Regions from separate parts of the Streptomyces sp. NPDC001135 genome, predicted to be linked through region 1. Evidence: riboswitches for the same ligand, from Rfam matches in the RefSeq annotation. Region 1 holds a riboswitch; the other holds the start of a gene.
The links. A riboswitch is a leader RNA that binds a small molecule or an ion and turns the genes downstream of it on or off. The one in region 1 is predicted to bind cobalamin.

Region 1 (7,629 bases):
CAGACCCACGCTGACCGCTGCGGCCCCCGTCGAGGGCGGGGACGGCACCGTCAGCGTCCCCTTCACGGCGCGGATGCCCGTGACCGGCCTGGGCACCTGGACCTACAAGTCGACACTGTCACTCAGCAAGCACGCGGCGGGCGGATGGAAGGTGCACTGGACACTCTCGCTCGTCCACCCGCACCTGAGCGACTCGGCGAAGTTCCACCTGGAACGCGAGGACGCGGATCCGCCCCCCGCTGTCGACCGGAACGGGAAAACCCTCTCGGGCGACGCCCACCCCACCGTGCGCCCCGTCCTGGCCCAGTTGGCCTCCGGCGAGAGCTCCGGTTCCGGCCCGCGAGGTGCGATCCAGCTCGTCGACCGGACCACGGGGGAGGTCGAGCGTACGGAGGCCACCTTCGGCGGGAAGGGCGACACCTCGGGCGGCCGGGCCGTCCGCACCACGCTCGACGTCATCTGGCAGTCCGCCGCGGAGAGGGCCCTCACGGCCCACGCCGGCGGCAAGAACGCCTCGCTGGTCGCCCTCCGGATCGACAACGGGCAGATCCTGGCCATGGCCAACTCCCCGTCGTCCGGCTTCAACCGAGCCGTTTCCGGCACCTATGCGCCGGGCTCCACGTGGAAGATCGTCACCAGCAGCGCCCTGCTGCTCAAGAACGCCGTGGCGCCCGAGGACATCGTCGACTGCCCGAAGTACGTCACGGTCGGCAAGCAGTTCCACAACGTGGAGACCTCCGAACACCGCAACGCCACGTTCTCGAAGGACTTCGCGGAGTCGTGCAACACCGCCTTCATCGGCCTGCGGGGCAGACTCGGCGACCGGGAGCTCGGCGACGTCGCCCGCAGGTACTTCGGCGTCGGACAGGACTGGCACGTGGGCATCCCCTCCTACGACGGCTCGGTACCGGCGCCGAAGGACGAGACCGAGAAGGCCGCCTCGATGATCGGCCAGGGCAGGATCCAGGCCAATCCGCTGATCATGGCTTCCGTCACCGCGACCGCCGTCTCCGGAACCTTCCATCAGCCCACGATCAAGGGCGACGCCAAGGACACGACCACCACCGCCCCGCTTCCCGGCAGGGTCGTCGCACAGCTGCGCGAGATGATGCGCACCACCGTCACCGACGGCACGGCGAGAAGCCTGTCCGACCTCCCGGGTGACATCGGCGCGAAGACCGGTACCGCGGAGGTCTCCGAGGGCGAGCCCAACAACGGATGGCTCGTCGCCTACCGGGGCAACGTGGCCGTGGCGTGCGTCGTGGAGCAGGGAGTCACCGGCGGCGGCTCCGCCGGCCCCATCATCCACGGCCTGCTGACCGCTGTTCCCGCCGATGCCTCCTGAGGGACCGTCATCGCGCGGCAGGCGCGGCCGGCGTGGCGGCGGACGCGTTGCCACTGTGTTCTTTCGGCTCGCGTGTGTCAGGAACGGCACCGCTGCCGTCCGGACTGCCGGCGGCCCGATGTGCCGCGCAGCGCCAGGGCAGCCCGAGGACAGCACCGGGGCCATGGGGCTCCGCGCCTTCCTCCGGGTGACACGCTCGTCGACCGGCGCACCGGGCCGGGCCGGAAGTGACCGGCCGGGGAGCACGGAAGGCATGCGGCGGATGCTATGTTCGCGGCCGCGTGGGCCGTACCGGTCGAGTCCCGCGCCCCATGACGGCAGCAGGAGCATCCGCGTGACCAGCCGAGTTCTACTCGTCTCCCCCGCCACGAGCGTGTCGTTGCGGCAGGCACGGTTCGACGACGGCAGCTCGCTCGACGACGGTGGCGCGGCGCGGGCCCGGGCGGCGGCCGGGTCGCTGCCCGGCGCGGGGCGTGTGGCCGTCTCCCCCAGCACGCGCTGCCGGGAGACGGCCACGGCGCTGGGCCTCGACGGCGCGCCGGTGCCCGAGCTGGCGGGGCTCGACGTGGGCCGCTGGCGGGGCCGCACCCTTCAGGAGGTGGGGGCGGCCGAGCCGGAGGCGGTGGGCCGCTGGCTCACCGACCCGGGCTGCGCACCGCATGGGGGTGAGTCCGTGCGGGACCTGTGCGCAAGGGTGGCGCGGTGGCTGGCCGACGCGCGGGCCGCGGAGGGCCGTACGGTCGCCGTCGTCGAGCCGGAGGTGGTACGGGCGGCCGTCACCGACGCGCTGGGGATGCCCGCCACGGTGTTCTGGCGCCTCGATGTACCGCCGCTGACCGTGACCGAACTCAGTGGCCGGGCCGGGCGCTGGAATCTGCGGCTGGGGCGTCCGCTTGCCGCGCCGGACGCCGACCAGGACCTGCCGTTTGGATCAGGCCGGCTGTGAGGTGGGGTGCCTTCCAGCCGACCGGAGCACGGTCTCGTGCGTGCGGCTGCGAGGCGGAGGAGGGAGTCGACGCGGAGCGTCGGCGAGTGACGACAACGCGCCAGATGTGCGTGCCAGCCCCTGCGACGCCGGGATGATCCAAACGAGAGGGCCCAGGCGCCGGCGACCGGCGGTTCAGGCTGCCGAGTCCCGGTGACGGCGCAGCAGCGCCGCTATCGCGCAGCGCAGGCAGGCGCCGTCGGCGCTCGGCTCCGTGGCTTGGCGGCCGGGGCACGGCGTCGGCGCCGGGTGGGACCGTCCCTGGCAGCCGTCCCCGGAGGCCGCTATCAGGGTTTCCAGGTCGTGCAGGAGCTGTTCGGTGCGCTTGGCCTGCTGGGCGAGCACCCGCACGCGGGCGCTCTGGCCGCCGATCTGCCGTCGGCTGGCGACCAGTTGCTCGTACTCCCGCGGGGTGAGGGCGACCGCGTCGCGGCCACCGAGGGTGATGCGGCGGGGCTGTGGGGTTCTGGCCACTCGGTTCCTCCGCTCCTCGCCCGGGTGACGCGCCCGGTCCGCCGGATTCCCGTGCCCTGCCGATGATCCCGTGCGCGTCGGTGTCCGGAGAACGCCGAAGGGCCCCCGGATGGTTCCGAAGGGCCCTCTGTTGTCCGGAAGGGGTCAGTGCGCGGCCGGAACCGCTCGTCCCCTCCCGGCCGTCGCCGGCTTCGGGTTCAGCAGGCGCTCGGCCAACTCGCCGAAGAGGAGGCCGAATCCGGCCCACAGAGCGGTCTGGATCGCCAGTGCCGAGAGCCGGAACCGCCACAGCAGGGTGGCCGGGAAGCCCTTGGGCACCTCGTTGACGACGGGCAGGAACTGGTAGGCCAGAGCGATCACGACGGCGAACGCGGCCACCGCGACGACCGTCGCCCACCAGGTACCCAGACGGGGGACCAGGCGCTTGCCCAGGAGGGTGGCGGCGATCGCCAGCAGGACGCTGAGCAGCATCATCAGGAAGTACAGGGTGGTCCGCTTGCCGATGGTGTCGGCGTTGCCGACCGACGGCGGATTGGCCGGGTACTTCAGGAACGGCACGACGTACACGGCGAGCAGGGCGCAGCCCGACAGCAGCAGTGCCGTGGCACGCGGGCTGAAGCGGCCCACGCGGCCCAGGGCGAAGCAGAAGGCGAGCGCGGCGATGCCGCCGAAGGCGACGCCGTAGACGAGGACGCCGGTGGCGAGGCCGGCGGTGGACTGCAGGGAGCGGGAGACGACTTCCATCTCGTGCTCGTGGGAGTGGGCCTCCTCGAAACTGATCGCCTTGTCGACGCTCGGCTCACCGAGGACGTACGCCACGACGAGGGCGAGCACGCCGGCCGCGAGGCCGGCGAGCATGCCCCGTACGAGGAGGTTCCGTACGGTTGCGGAATTCATGGGCGTGCGGTGTCCCCTCGCCTCAGTGGCAGGGGAAACCGAGCAGGTGACGGGCGTCGTGCACCCACTCGTGGACGTCCGTGCCGTTGAGCACGGAGGTGGCGCCCTGCTCGGCGCCGACGAAGTAGAGCAGGACCAGCATCAGGATGCCGAAGAAGACCGCCCAGGGAGCAATCGCCTTCAGCGGCAGCTTGGCGGGAACGACGGGGGTGGTGGCTGTCGGCTGGGCGACGGTCTGCGCCATGGCAGAACCTCCTCTGGGAGTTCGCGTCCCATCTCGGTGGTGCACAGGACGACGGCCACGGGTCTGACTCACGGGACGCCGCGGGGGCGACTCGCATACAGTGGCGCGACCGTGCCGGATTCACACCGGCTTCCGTCTCGCCGTCGTCGATATCGGACAGACCGTACCGCGTGTCGCGCGCACGGCCAAGACCGCCTCCGGCCGCCGTGACCTTCCCCCCTCACCAGGCGTGACGGTACGAGGCCGGTGGGACGGCACCGCGGCCGGGACCCAACCCGTCGATTCCGGGCGCGAGTTGCACACGGGGCGCGTCGGCCGGTGGCGTCCTGCGCCGGGCTCGGTGCCGCACCGGACCCACGGGTCAACGGGGATCCGCACGGCGTCGTGGCGGTGTGAAGGTGTACAGGCCGAGGATGTCCGGCTGGGGAGCGACGCCCGGGCCGCCCGCCCGCACCCAGGTCACGATGTCCTCGGTCGCCTCCGGATCGTTGACGAGTCCGAGCCAGACCGGCCGCGCACCGGCGGCCCGGCCAGCCGTGGACGGCTGTACGACGATGACGTTGGCCTGGTCGCACACATCGAGGCAGTCGGAGATCCGCACCGGCACCCGTGCCCTCAGCCGTGCGGTCTGCGCCATGTGATCGACCCCGGTCACCTTGGGAGTGCCACAGCAGCAGTCCCGGCACACGACGACCCGGCACGGCGCCGCGGCGCTCCCCGTCACAGGCCCGCCGGACACCTCTTCCGCCGGCCTCTCGGGCACGCCCATGTCACTCCCCTCCCGGGGAGCTCCGCCCCGGTGTACGTCGAGGAGGCGACCGCGTGAGTCTCTGGCTCCCGGGTCGTCGCCCGCCCGGCCTGCCCGCCCCGGGAGGGACGGAGGCCTGCCGGAACTCGCTCACCGGTCACAGTGGCGGGACCGCGCCGGATTCACACCGGCTTCCTCGGACCGCCGTCGCCCTATGTCGCCGGTCATCATGCCATCACCTCTCGGAGCGCCGCGTGAGCCGTCACCGCCCGCGCCCTCCGCGGCGCGGTGGGAGCGGACGACCGGGCTACCGCCGCACGCTGCCCGCGGGGCGCCGGCCGGCCCGGTGGGCCATGGGGCGTATGTGGGGGATCAGGGCCGGGACTTCGGCGCGGTAGGCGTCGTGGGCGGCGCCGAACTGCCGGGCCATCAGGCCGTCCTCGATCCGGACCCGGCGCAGCAGCCAGGGGACGGCGACCGCCAGGAACGCCACCCAGACGCCGAAGCCGCAGGCCAGCATGGAACCGGTGACCAGGCCGAGCAGCCCGGTGTAGATGGGGTGGCGGACCAGCCGGTAGGGCCCGTCCGTCCGGAGCTCGTGGTGCTCCCGGACCGTCGGCACACTGGCCCACATCGTGCCCAGCGCCCAGCGGGCCCACAGCAGCAGGGCGGTCGAGGCGACGGCGAGCAGTGCGCCCAGGAGCGCCGGCTCGGGCCGCCAGTACTGCAGCCGGCGCCAGAAGCCCTCGGAGTGCCCGATCAGGATGAAGAAGACGGAGACGCCCGCGGCCGGCAGCAGCCGGCGCGGCAGTGTGCGGCGCAGTCCGCGCACCCAGCCGCGCAGTCCGGACCGGCTCTTCACGCCGAAGAGGACAGCGCCCACGACCCAGGCCGCGACGAAGATCAGGACGCAGACGTCGATGGTCAGGACGAGTGCCGAGTGAAGAGAACCCATGCCTCAAGACTGCTCCGCGTACCCAGCCGATCACCACCACCCACGGGTCGATGGAGAGACCCCGCACCGGGCTCCACCGGTCTCCACCGTCCTCCGTCCACGGATGGAGAAGTCACGGGCAAGGCCCGTACAGACACGGAAGTTCGGGCGTGTCCGGAGGGGGCGCTGCTAGCCTGCGCGCAGGTGCTCGGGCGGGACAGGGGAGGAGCTGAACGCCGTGGTCCATGCGTTCGCCGTGTACCGGGACGCCATGCGTGAGGCGTGGGGGGACTGGTGGCTGGCCTGGCCGCTGCTGCAGAAGGTCGCCGTGGGGGACGTCCTGCACGACGCACGGGGATCCGTCCGCGCGGCCGGGACACTGGCCGACCACCGGATCGGCTTCGAGGAGACGCCGCCCGAGGCCCGCGGCGCCTTCCTGTACGACGCCGGCGGCGGGATCGACGTCCGCTTCAAGGCCTCCGGCGCCACGGACCCCCTCTTCACGGCCCTCGCCGACGCGGACGCCGGGGTCCTGCTGCGGTTCGCCCGGCAGCGGGCCGCGCTGGTGGCGTACCAGGGCCTGACCGGGAGCGGCCTGACCGACACCCGCGCCCTGGCCGGCACGCTCGTCCGCCGCTACTGGGAGGGCCGGTGGGAGGCCGGGCTGCTCGCCGTGACCGAGGTGGTCCGGGCCGACGCCGCCGCCGTGCTGGTGGCCGCCGAGGCGGGCGCCTCGGCCGAACTGAGCCTGGCCGCGTCCGTCGGCACCGGGCCGCTGCAACTGCTCGACCTGGCGGGCTCGGCGCGGCTCGCCGGCAGCAGGCACCTGGGCTTCCAGTGGATCGGTGAGGCCCTCACACCCCTCTTCCGGGTCGTACGGCTGCGCGCCACCTGGCTCGGCGGGGTCCGTGAGGAGTACGGGCCCGTGCAGCCGGGACGCGGCCTCGACGCCGAGCCGGTACCGCCCCTGCTGCTGGAGCAGGCCTGCGACGACCCGGCGGCCGTGCTCGAGGCCCCGGCCCAGCCGGCCGGAAGAGCCGGGACCGGGACCGAGCCGGCCCAGGACGCGCCCTGACCGGCCCCGCCCCGCTCGCCGTCCGGCGCGCCGCGGCACGGCTGCACGCCGTCGCCGGGCTGGAGGAGGAACTGCGCCAGTGGCAGGGCGCGAGCCGCGCCGGCGGCCCGCTGGAGAAGCACCACAGCCAGCTGGAGGCGGTGCTCGCGCTGCTCGGCGTGGGCGTGGCCGACGTACGGGCGCGGCTCGCGGACGGGCGCGGCGACGAAGTGCCCGGCCGGGTCCTGGACCTGCACCATGTGTGGGACTACTACCGCACCCGGCTCCTGCTGCGGCGCGTCCGTGACTACCGCCGCGTCCTGGACGTCGCGGACGAGGTGGCGTGGGAGTGCTACGGCCCGGTCCTCGGGCTCACCGGCGCCCGCGCCAAGGAACCCCCGCTGGTCGCGTTCAGCCGGGCGGCCGCGCCGCGCGCCCACCGACGGGGCAGCGCCTACCACGACCTGCTGCCCCGTGGTGGCATCCACACCCGCGAGGGCCGTGAGGCCGCCGCGCGGCTGCCGTTCCCGGTCATCGACGTGCCCTGGTCCTTCGGCTCCCATCTGCCCGCCCTGCTCACGGTGGCGCACGAGGCCGCACACCACATCGACGACGACCGCGGCCTCGGCGACGAGATCCGCCGGCGGGTCACGACGGCCGGTCTGCCCCCGGGGCGTGCCGTCCCCTGGGAGCGGTGGTCGGGCGAGGCGTTCGCCGACGTGTGCGCCGCCGTGCTGTGCGGGCCCGCCTACGGCGCCGTACTCGCCGAACTGCTCGACGCCGGGGACGACGTGGACGAGCGGGACTTCGACGGCGCGCATCCGCCGCCCGGGGCCCGGCTGCGGCTGGCCGGTGCCGCCGCCCGGCTGGCCGGACACCCGGGCGCGCCGGACGACACCGGCGACGGCGACGGCTACGGCTACGGCTACGAGGCCCATGTCGTGGCGG
Region 2 (7,629 bases), on a different contig from region 1:
GCAGCACGGTGTCCGACAGGAACCGGGACAGCTCCAGCAGGTTCGCGGGGCCGCCCTCGACCAGGTACTTCAGCGCCTCCGCCACCACACCGGCCGGCACCGACGACTCGGCCATCAGCTCGGCGTCGGGGACGGCCTCGCCGCCCAGCAGCACGGTCGGGATCCCGGCCGCCTTCAGCGCGGCGAGCCCCTCCTCCCAGGCGCGCTTGCCGCCCAGCAGCCGTACGACGGCCAGGTCGGCCCCGTCGAGCAGGCGCGGCAGCTCCTCGCGGACGTCCACCCGGGTCGGGTTGCCGATGCGGTAGTCCGCGCCGGAGGCCCGGGCCGCCAGCAGATCCGTGTCGGCGGTCGACAACAACAACACTGTGCTCATGCGGGCGCTCCCGGTGGAATGAAAGGCAGTCCTTGCGGCGCGCCCGACTCGATGAGCCGCCAGAGCGCGTCCGTGTCCGCGTGCTGTTCGATCAGGTCGCCGAGCCGGTCGAGCTGCTCCTCGCGCAGCGCGGCGAAGGAGGTGTCGGGCGCCGGCACGAAGCGGCGGCCCGCGGCGGCGGCCACCTCGCGCAGGAAGGCCCGCCGGAAGCCGTCCGACTCCAGCGAACCGTGCCAGTGCGTGCCCCAGGTCCGGCCGACCCGGCAGCCGTCCAGGAAGGCCTCACCGCCGTCGACTTCGGCGACACCGTGGTGGATCTCGTACCCCTCGACCCGCTCGCCGAGAGCCTCTCCGGCCGGCCGGGTCAGGGTCTTCTCGCGGGCGAACCGCACCCGCACGGGCAGCACACCGAGCCCGTCGACGGTGCCGGCGCGTGACTCGACCTCGTCCTCGATGCGTTCGCCGAGGATCTGGAAGCCGCCGCAGATACCGAGGACCGGGCGTCCTTCGGCGGCACGCCGGACGAGCGCGTCCGCGAGGCCCCGCTCCCGCAGCCACGCGAGCGCCCGTACGGTCCCGCGCGTGCCCGGAACGACGACCAGGTCGGCGTCCGCCAGTTCCTCCGGACGGTCCACGAACCGCACCACGACACCCGGTTCGGCGGCCAGCGCGTCCACGTCCGTGAAGTTGGACATCAGCGGGATCGCGCACACGGCGACCCGCAGCACGTCCTCGCCGACGGGCGGGATCACGGTGGACTCCCGGACGGTGCCGCGCAGGGACACGCGCAGTCCGTCCTCCTCGTCGATACCGAGACCGTGCCGGAAGGGGAGCACGCCGTACGTCCGCCGCCCGGTCAGGCCGTGGAGCATCTCCAGCCCGGGTTCCAGCAGGCCGGCATCGCCCCGGAACTTGTTCACCAGGAACCCGGCGACCAGCTCCTGGTCCTCGGGCGACAGCAGGGCGACGGTCCCGAAGAAGGACGCGAAGACGCCCCCGCGGTCGATGTCGCCCACCACCAGCACCGGCAGGCGCGCACGGCGCGCGATCCCCATGTTCACGATGTCGGTCCGGCGCAGATTGATCTCGGCCGGGCTGCCCGCACCCTCACAGATCACCGCGTCATACGTGCCCCGCAACTCGGCCAGGCAGTCCAGCACGGGACCGAGGAGCTTCTGCTGACGCCCCCCGTGGTACCCGCGCGCGCTCAGCTCGCCCACCGGCTTGCCCAGCAGTACGACCTGGCTGCTCTGCTCGCCGCCCGGCTTGAGCAGCACCGGGTTCATCAGCGCGGTCGGTTCGATCCGGCACGCCTGGGCCTGCATGGCCTGGGCCCGCCCGATCTCCGCGCCCTGACGGGTCACGAAGGAGTTGAGCGACATGTTCTGCGCCTTGAACGGCGCGACCTTCACGCCCTGGCGCACCAGCCACCGGCAGATCCCGGCCGTCACGACGCTCTTGCCGGCGTCGGAGGTGGTGCCGGCGACGAGGAGACCCCCGCTCACTTGCCACGTCCCTTCAGGCTCTTGACGAGGTGGCGCGCGGCGACCGTGGTGCCGAGCGCGAGGAGGCCGACGCGGCGGGAGAGCCGTACGGCCCGGTCGATGTCGGTGGCCCGGACGGCCCGCCCGGTGTCCCCGTTCAGCACGGGCCGGTGCTCGACCCGGCCGCCGTAGGAGAGCGTGCCGCCCAGGCGTACGCCGAGGGCGCCGGCGAAGGAGGCTTCGACGGGACCGGCGTTGGGGCTCGGGTGCTCGCGGGCGTCGGCCTTCCAGGCGCGCAGGGCCCCCCGGGGGTCGGGTCCGGCCGTGGCGGCGAGTACGGCGGTCAGCCGCGCCCCCGGCCAGCCGGCCAGGTCGTCGAGCCGGGCGGAGGCCCAGCCGTAGCGCCGGTACCGGCGGGACTTGTGACCCACCATGGCGTCCAGGGTGTTGACCGCCCGGAACCCGAGCAGCCCCGGGACCCCGGCCACGGCCCCCCACACCAGCGCCCCCACGACGGCGTCGGAGGTGTTCTCGGCGACCGACTCGACGACCGCCCGGGCGATCCCGTCGGCGTCCAGTGCCTGTGGGTCCCGGCCGCACAGATGCGGCAGCCGTGCCCGTGCCGCCTCGACGTCCCCGGCCTCCAGCGCACGCCCGATCGTGCGGGCCTCGCGGGCGAGTGACGTACCGCCGACGACCGCCCAGGTGGCCGCGGCGGTCAGCGCGAGGGTGGCGGTGGGGGAGGGGCGTACAGCGCGTGCGGCCACCGTGCCGAGTGTGACGGCGCCTCCGGCGCACACGACGGTGTGCAGGGCGCCCCAGCCGCGGTGGTCGTGCCACAACGCGCGGTCCACGGCAGCGGCCGCCCGCCCGAACGCGGCGACCGGATGACCACGGCGGGGGTCGCCGAGGAGCAGGTCACCGAGAAGGCCGGCGGCGGCGCCGTACGCGTACATGCGATCGGCACCCATCGGCTCAGCCGGCCGTGGGTGCAGGAGCGGGCCTGGGTCGGGTCCTTGTCCTTCGGCAGCCGAGCATGGCGATCCGTGTCCTCACTCAGGGTGTCCGCGCCCTGGTTCGACGAGATTCGGCGGTGAGAGTTCCTGGCTTCCGGGGTTCTTCCCCGGTGACAGTGGCGGGACCGCGCCGGATTCGCACCGGCTTCCTCTCTTGCCGCCGTACATGGCCCGGGCAGTCCACCACGCGCCCGGAACGGCCGTCAACTTGCCGTTGACCTGCACGGGGAGAGTGTGCCGATCCCCACATCGTGGGGCGTGCGGGGCAGGGGAAAGGCTCCCCTTCCGCGTGACAAAAGGCTCCCCTTCCGCGTGACAAAAGGCTCCCCTTCCGCGTCACGACGGGAGGGGAGCCTTCAGGGGGTGGGTCAGGGCTTGGCCACGATCAGGTAGATGCCGTACGCCACCGCCGCCGCGCACGCGGCGAAGCAGACGTAGGCGCCGGTGACGGCGAGGCCGGCGGAACCGCCCTGGGCCGCGGCCTTCTCGCGCCGGGCCAGACCGTTGATGCCGAGGGTGAACAGGGCCACCAGGCCCACCGCGAACGCGAGGCTGACGCCGAAGACGGAGCCGAGGGCCGCCCAGTCGATCTTCATGATGCTTCCTTCGGTAACCGGGGTGACCGGGGTCAGACGGTGGCGGCCGGCGGGGCGGCCGGAGCAACGGGCTCGGCTGTGGCCGGGGAGGGGATCGTCGCCGTGAGGTCCTCGGCGAGCGTGCCCGCCGGGGGCGGGGTCACCGCGGCGATGGCGGTGGTCACCACGCCGGCCGGCTCCTCGGTGTCGGCGACGACGTTGGTGTGGTCGACGACCTCACGGCGGGAGATCTTCCAGATCGCGGCGCTCGCGCCGACCAGGAAGACGGCGACGACGGCGGTGCCCCAGTCACCGAGGTCCGTGACGGACTCGGCGCCCGCGCCGACCAGCGCGGCGGCCGGGAGGGTGAGTACCCAGGCGACGGCCATCCGGGTCGCGGTGGACCAGCGGACCACCCCGCCCTTGCGGCCGAGGCCCGCGCCCATCACCGAACCGGAGACGACGTGCGTGGTGGACAGCGAGAAGCCCAGGTGGGACGAGGCCAGGATGGCGGTCGCGGCGCTCGTCTGGGCGGCGAAGCCCTGACGCGGCTCCAGGTCGGTCAGGCCCGTGCCCATGGTGCGGATGATGCGCCAGCCGCCGATCCAGGTGCCCAGCGCGATGGCCAGGCCGGCGGAGAGGATGACCCAGGTGGGAGGGTTGGAGCCCGGGGCGATGGCGCCGCCCGCGATCAGCGCGAGGGTGATGATGCCCATCGTCTTCTGGGCGTCGTTGGTGCCGTGGGCGAGGGAGACCAGGCCGGCGGAGGCGATCTGGCCGGCGCGGTAGCCCTTGCGGGTGGCCTCGCCCTCGGCCTTGCCGCCGATGCCGTAGGAGAACCGGGTGGCCAGCAGCGACGCGAGGCCCGCCACGACCGGCGCGGCGACCGCCGGCAGCAGCACCTTGGTGACCAGCACGTCGCCGTGGACGGCGCCGAAGCCGGCGGAGGCGACGGTGGCGCCGATCAGACCGCCCATCAGGGCGTGCGAGGAACTGGACGGCAGACCCACCAGCCAGGTCAGCAGGTTCCAGAGAATCGCGCCGACCAGGGCGGCGAAGATGACCTCGGGACGGATGCCGGTCTCGTCGACGAGACCCTTGGAGATCGTGTTCGCGACCTCCACGGAGAGGAAGGCGCCGACCAGGTTCAGGGCGGCGGACATGGTTACCGCGATCTTCGGCTTCAGGGCGCCTGTGGAGATGGTGGTGGCCATCGCGTTCGCGGTGTCGTGGAAACCGTTCGTGAAATCGAACGCGAGTGCGGTTACCACCACAATCGCGAGGATCAGCGAGAAGCTTTCCATTTACCCAGGCAATCGTTCGAGGTCATTGGCTGGACGACCGTAGGCAACCTGGGTGAACGGAAGATGAACTGAGGCGGGCGTGGCGGTGTCCGAGTGGGGGGAGTGGGGTTTCGTTCGGCCCCCGCGGCCCAGGCGCCCCATGGCTACCGGCCCCGCGCGAGGGTCCGCAGCCGGCTCGCGGACCCGTTGAAGAGATTCTGGTCACCCGGCAGCCGGCCCTTGGTGCCGTACTGCCAGATCGTCCAGTACTGCCATCCGCCCGGCAGCTTCCCCGGACGCGAGGTGCCGTGGCGGGCGATCCACAGGGGGTTGCCGGAGAACGCGCGGCTGTTGCCGGTGCACAGCTTCCACCACTGGGTGGTGGTGTAGATCACCGGGCGGCGGCCGGTCCTCCGCTTGACCTCGTTGCTGAAGGACCGGATCCAGCGGACCATCCGCCTCCTGCCCATCCCGTAGCACTTGTGCTTCTTGTCGTACGGGTTGTACTCGATGTCGAGTGCGGGTGGCAGCGTCCAGCCGTCCGCCCGCCAGCCCCCGCCGTGCCGCACGAAGTACGCGGCCTGCTGGGCGCCGGAGGACTTGTCCGGCCGGGCGAAGTGGTAGGCGCCCCGGACCAGGCCCGCCTTGCGGGCGCCGTCGTACTGCTGGGAGAAGTAGGGGTTGCGGTAGTCCGTGGACTCCGTCGCCTTGACGTAGACGAACCGCGCGCCCTTGGACCGGGCGGCCGGCCAGTCGACGCGCTTCTGGTGCGACGAGACGTCGTGTCCGTGGGGCTTGGCCGGTGCCCGGGTGCCGGCCGCCGCGGGCGCGGTGCCCACGAGGGCGAGCGCCGCCGTGGCCGCCACGAGGACACCGGCGCGGCGACGGAGGCGAGTGCGTTCACGGGCCATATGTCTCCCCGGGTCGGCGGACGGGAGAACGTCCGGCGGGCAAGGCAGACCATTGAAGGCCCGGCGATCATCGAATCTGCGCCTCATGTGCGGCGATTCCCCCCGATCTCCACCCGTTCGGGGGTGCGCGCCCGCGGCCTGGAGCGACCGCCACTCCCCTCTCCGCGGGTGCGGCTGGCAGGATCGCGGCATGGCTGAACAGCGGCGGGACGCGGAACGGGAACGGATCTGGGCGCACCTGGTCGCGACGGCGCGGCGGACCGTAGCCGACGGGCTGGTGGTCGGCACCTCCGGGAACGTCTCGGCACGCGTCGGCGACCTCGTGCTCGTCACCCCGTCGGGCGTGCCCTACGACCGGCTCACCCCGGACGACATCACGGGTGTCGACCTGGCCGGACGCCAGGTGCTCGGCACCCTGGTGCCGACCAGCGAGCTGCCCCTGCACCTCGCCGTCTACCGCACCACCGACGCCCGCGCGATCGTCCACACCCACGCCGTGCACGCGACGGCGGTCTCCACGCTCGTGCCCGAGCTGCCGCCCGTCCACTACATGGCCGGCGCCCTCGGCGGCCCCGTCCGTGTCGCCCCCTACGCCACCTACGGCACCGACGAGCTGGCCGAGAACATGCTCCGCGCCCTGGCGGGCCGCTCCGGCTGCCTGCTGCAGAACCACGGCACGATCACCTACGGCGCCGCCCTCGACCAGGCCTACGACCGCACCGCCCAGCTGGAGTGGATGTGCCGCCTGTGGCTGACGGCCTCCTCGGTGCCGGGTCTCACGCCGTCCCTGCTGACCGAGGCACAACTGAGCGAGGCCGGGGAACGCTTGAAGGGATACGGCCAACGGAGGTGACCCCTTGCCGCGCGACTCGTTCCGCTCTTTCTCGACTGCCTTCACTTCGCTCCGCCGCAACGGCGCTCAGCCACGGCGGAGGCGTCCGGCGGTGCCGGACCCGCCCGCACCCCGACGCTCCTCGTCCGGCCCCACCCTTCCGCTGGCCGGTGGCAGCAACCCCCACGACACTGGACGCGTGCGCCCCGTCAAAGCGACCGCCGCCGCCCTCACCGCGGCACTGGCCGCCGGCATGGCCTCCGTGGCCGTCGGCCGGCTCGCCAGCGACGCCGCGCTGAAGGCACCCGCGGGCCGTCCGCTGCCCACCGAGCCCCGCCTCACCGTGCACGGCACGGCCGCCGGCCGGATCGCGCTCACCCGCGACCTGGCCGCGCTGCGCCCCGGCACCTACGGCCTGGCCGGCGACGGCTCCCACGCGGTCGTCGGCCCCGTCCTGGAGGCGGCCCGGCACACGGCCGACACCGTCGTGCGCCGCCTGGAACGCGTCACGCACGGCACGTTCGCCCCCGGCGACGCGGTGTGGCTCACCCCGAACCTGTACATCGGCGATCCGTCCGCCGCCCTCGGCCTCGACCACGCCGACATCGACGTGCCCGGCGAACTCGGCGAACTGCCCGCCTGGTTCGTACCCGGCCAGCGGGACACCTGGGTGATCGCCGTGCACGGCCTGGGCACCACCCGGGAACAGGCCATGAACCTCATGGGCTTCCTGCACGCCCGCAGGCTCCCGGTCCTCGCCCTCGCCTACCGCGGCGACCTCGGCGCCCCGCGCCCGCCGGACGGCCTGAACCACCTCGGCGAGACCGAGTGGCGGGACCTGGACGCGGCCATCCGCTACGCCGTCCGGTACGGCGCCCGCCGGGTCGTCCTGCTCGGCTGGTCCACCGGCGCGACCATGGCCCTGCGCGCCGCCGAGCACTCAGCGGTGCGCGAGCGCATCGCGGGACTGGTCCTGGACTCCCCGGTGCTCAGCTGGGAGGCCACGCTGCGCGCCCTCGCCCAGGCACGCCACACCCCGCAGCCGCTGCTGCCGCTCGCCGTGCGGGCCGCACAGGGCCGGGCCGGCCTGCACGCCGACCGGGTCGTCGAGATCACCGACCCCGGCCGGCTCGCCCTACCGACCCTGATCTTCCA

Region 2: another riboswitch for cobalamin. It lies ahead of ACWC94_RS25565 (cobalamin biosynthesis protein); the one in region 1 lies ahead of ACWC94_RS20050 (hypothetical protein).

What each region holds. Positions count from the first base shown of each region.
Region 1 covers NZ_JBSFKD010000015.1:131,263-138,891, forward strand. The annotation lists gene ACWC94_RS20025 (penicillin-binding transpeptidase domain-containing protein) at 1-1,345, shown strand, start outside; gene ACWC94_RS20030 (histidine phosphatase family protein) at 1,680-2,291, shown strand; gene ACWC94_RS20035 (hypothetical protein) at 2,466-2,804, opposite strand; gene ACWC94_RS20040 (CbtA family protein) at 2,949-3,701, opposite strand; gene ACWC94_RS20045 (CbtB domain-containing protein) at 3,724-3,945, opposite strand; cobalamin riboswitch at 3,982-4,123, opposite strand; gene ACWC94_RS20050 (hypothetical protein) at 4,307-4,714, opposite strand; cobalamin riboswitch at 4,771-4,890, opposite strand; gene ACWC94_RS20055 (methyltransferase family protein) at 5,001-5,648, opposite strand; gene ACWC94_RS20060 (hypothetical protein) at 5,866-6,702, shown strand; gene ACWC94_RS20065 (hypothetical protein) at 6,843-7,629, shown strand, end outside.
Region 2 covers NZ_JBSFKD010000022.1:94,305-101,933, forward strand. The annotation lists gene cobN (cobaltochelatase subunit CobN) at 1-373, opposite strand, end outside; gene ACWC94_RS25560 (cobyric acid synthase) at 370-1,878, opposite strand; gene ACWC94_RS25565 (cobalamin biosynthesis protein) at 1,875-2,828, opposite strand; cobalamin riboswitch at 2,933-3,073, opposite strand; gene ACWC94_RS25570 (hypothetical protein) at 3,242-3,469, opposite strand; gene ACWC94_RS25575 (anion permease) at 3,502-4,752, opposite strand; gene ACWC94_RS25580 (lysozyme) at 4,896-5,642, opposite strand; gene ACWC94_RS25585 (class II aldolase/adducin family protein) at 5,833-6,495, shown strand; gene ACWC94_RS25590 (alpha/beta hydrolase) at 6,674-7,629, shown strand, end outside.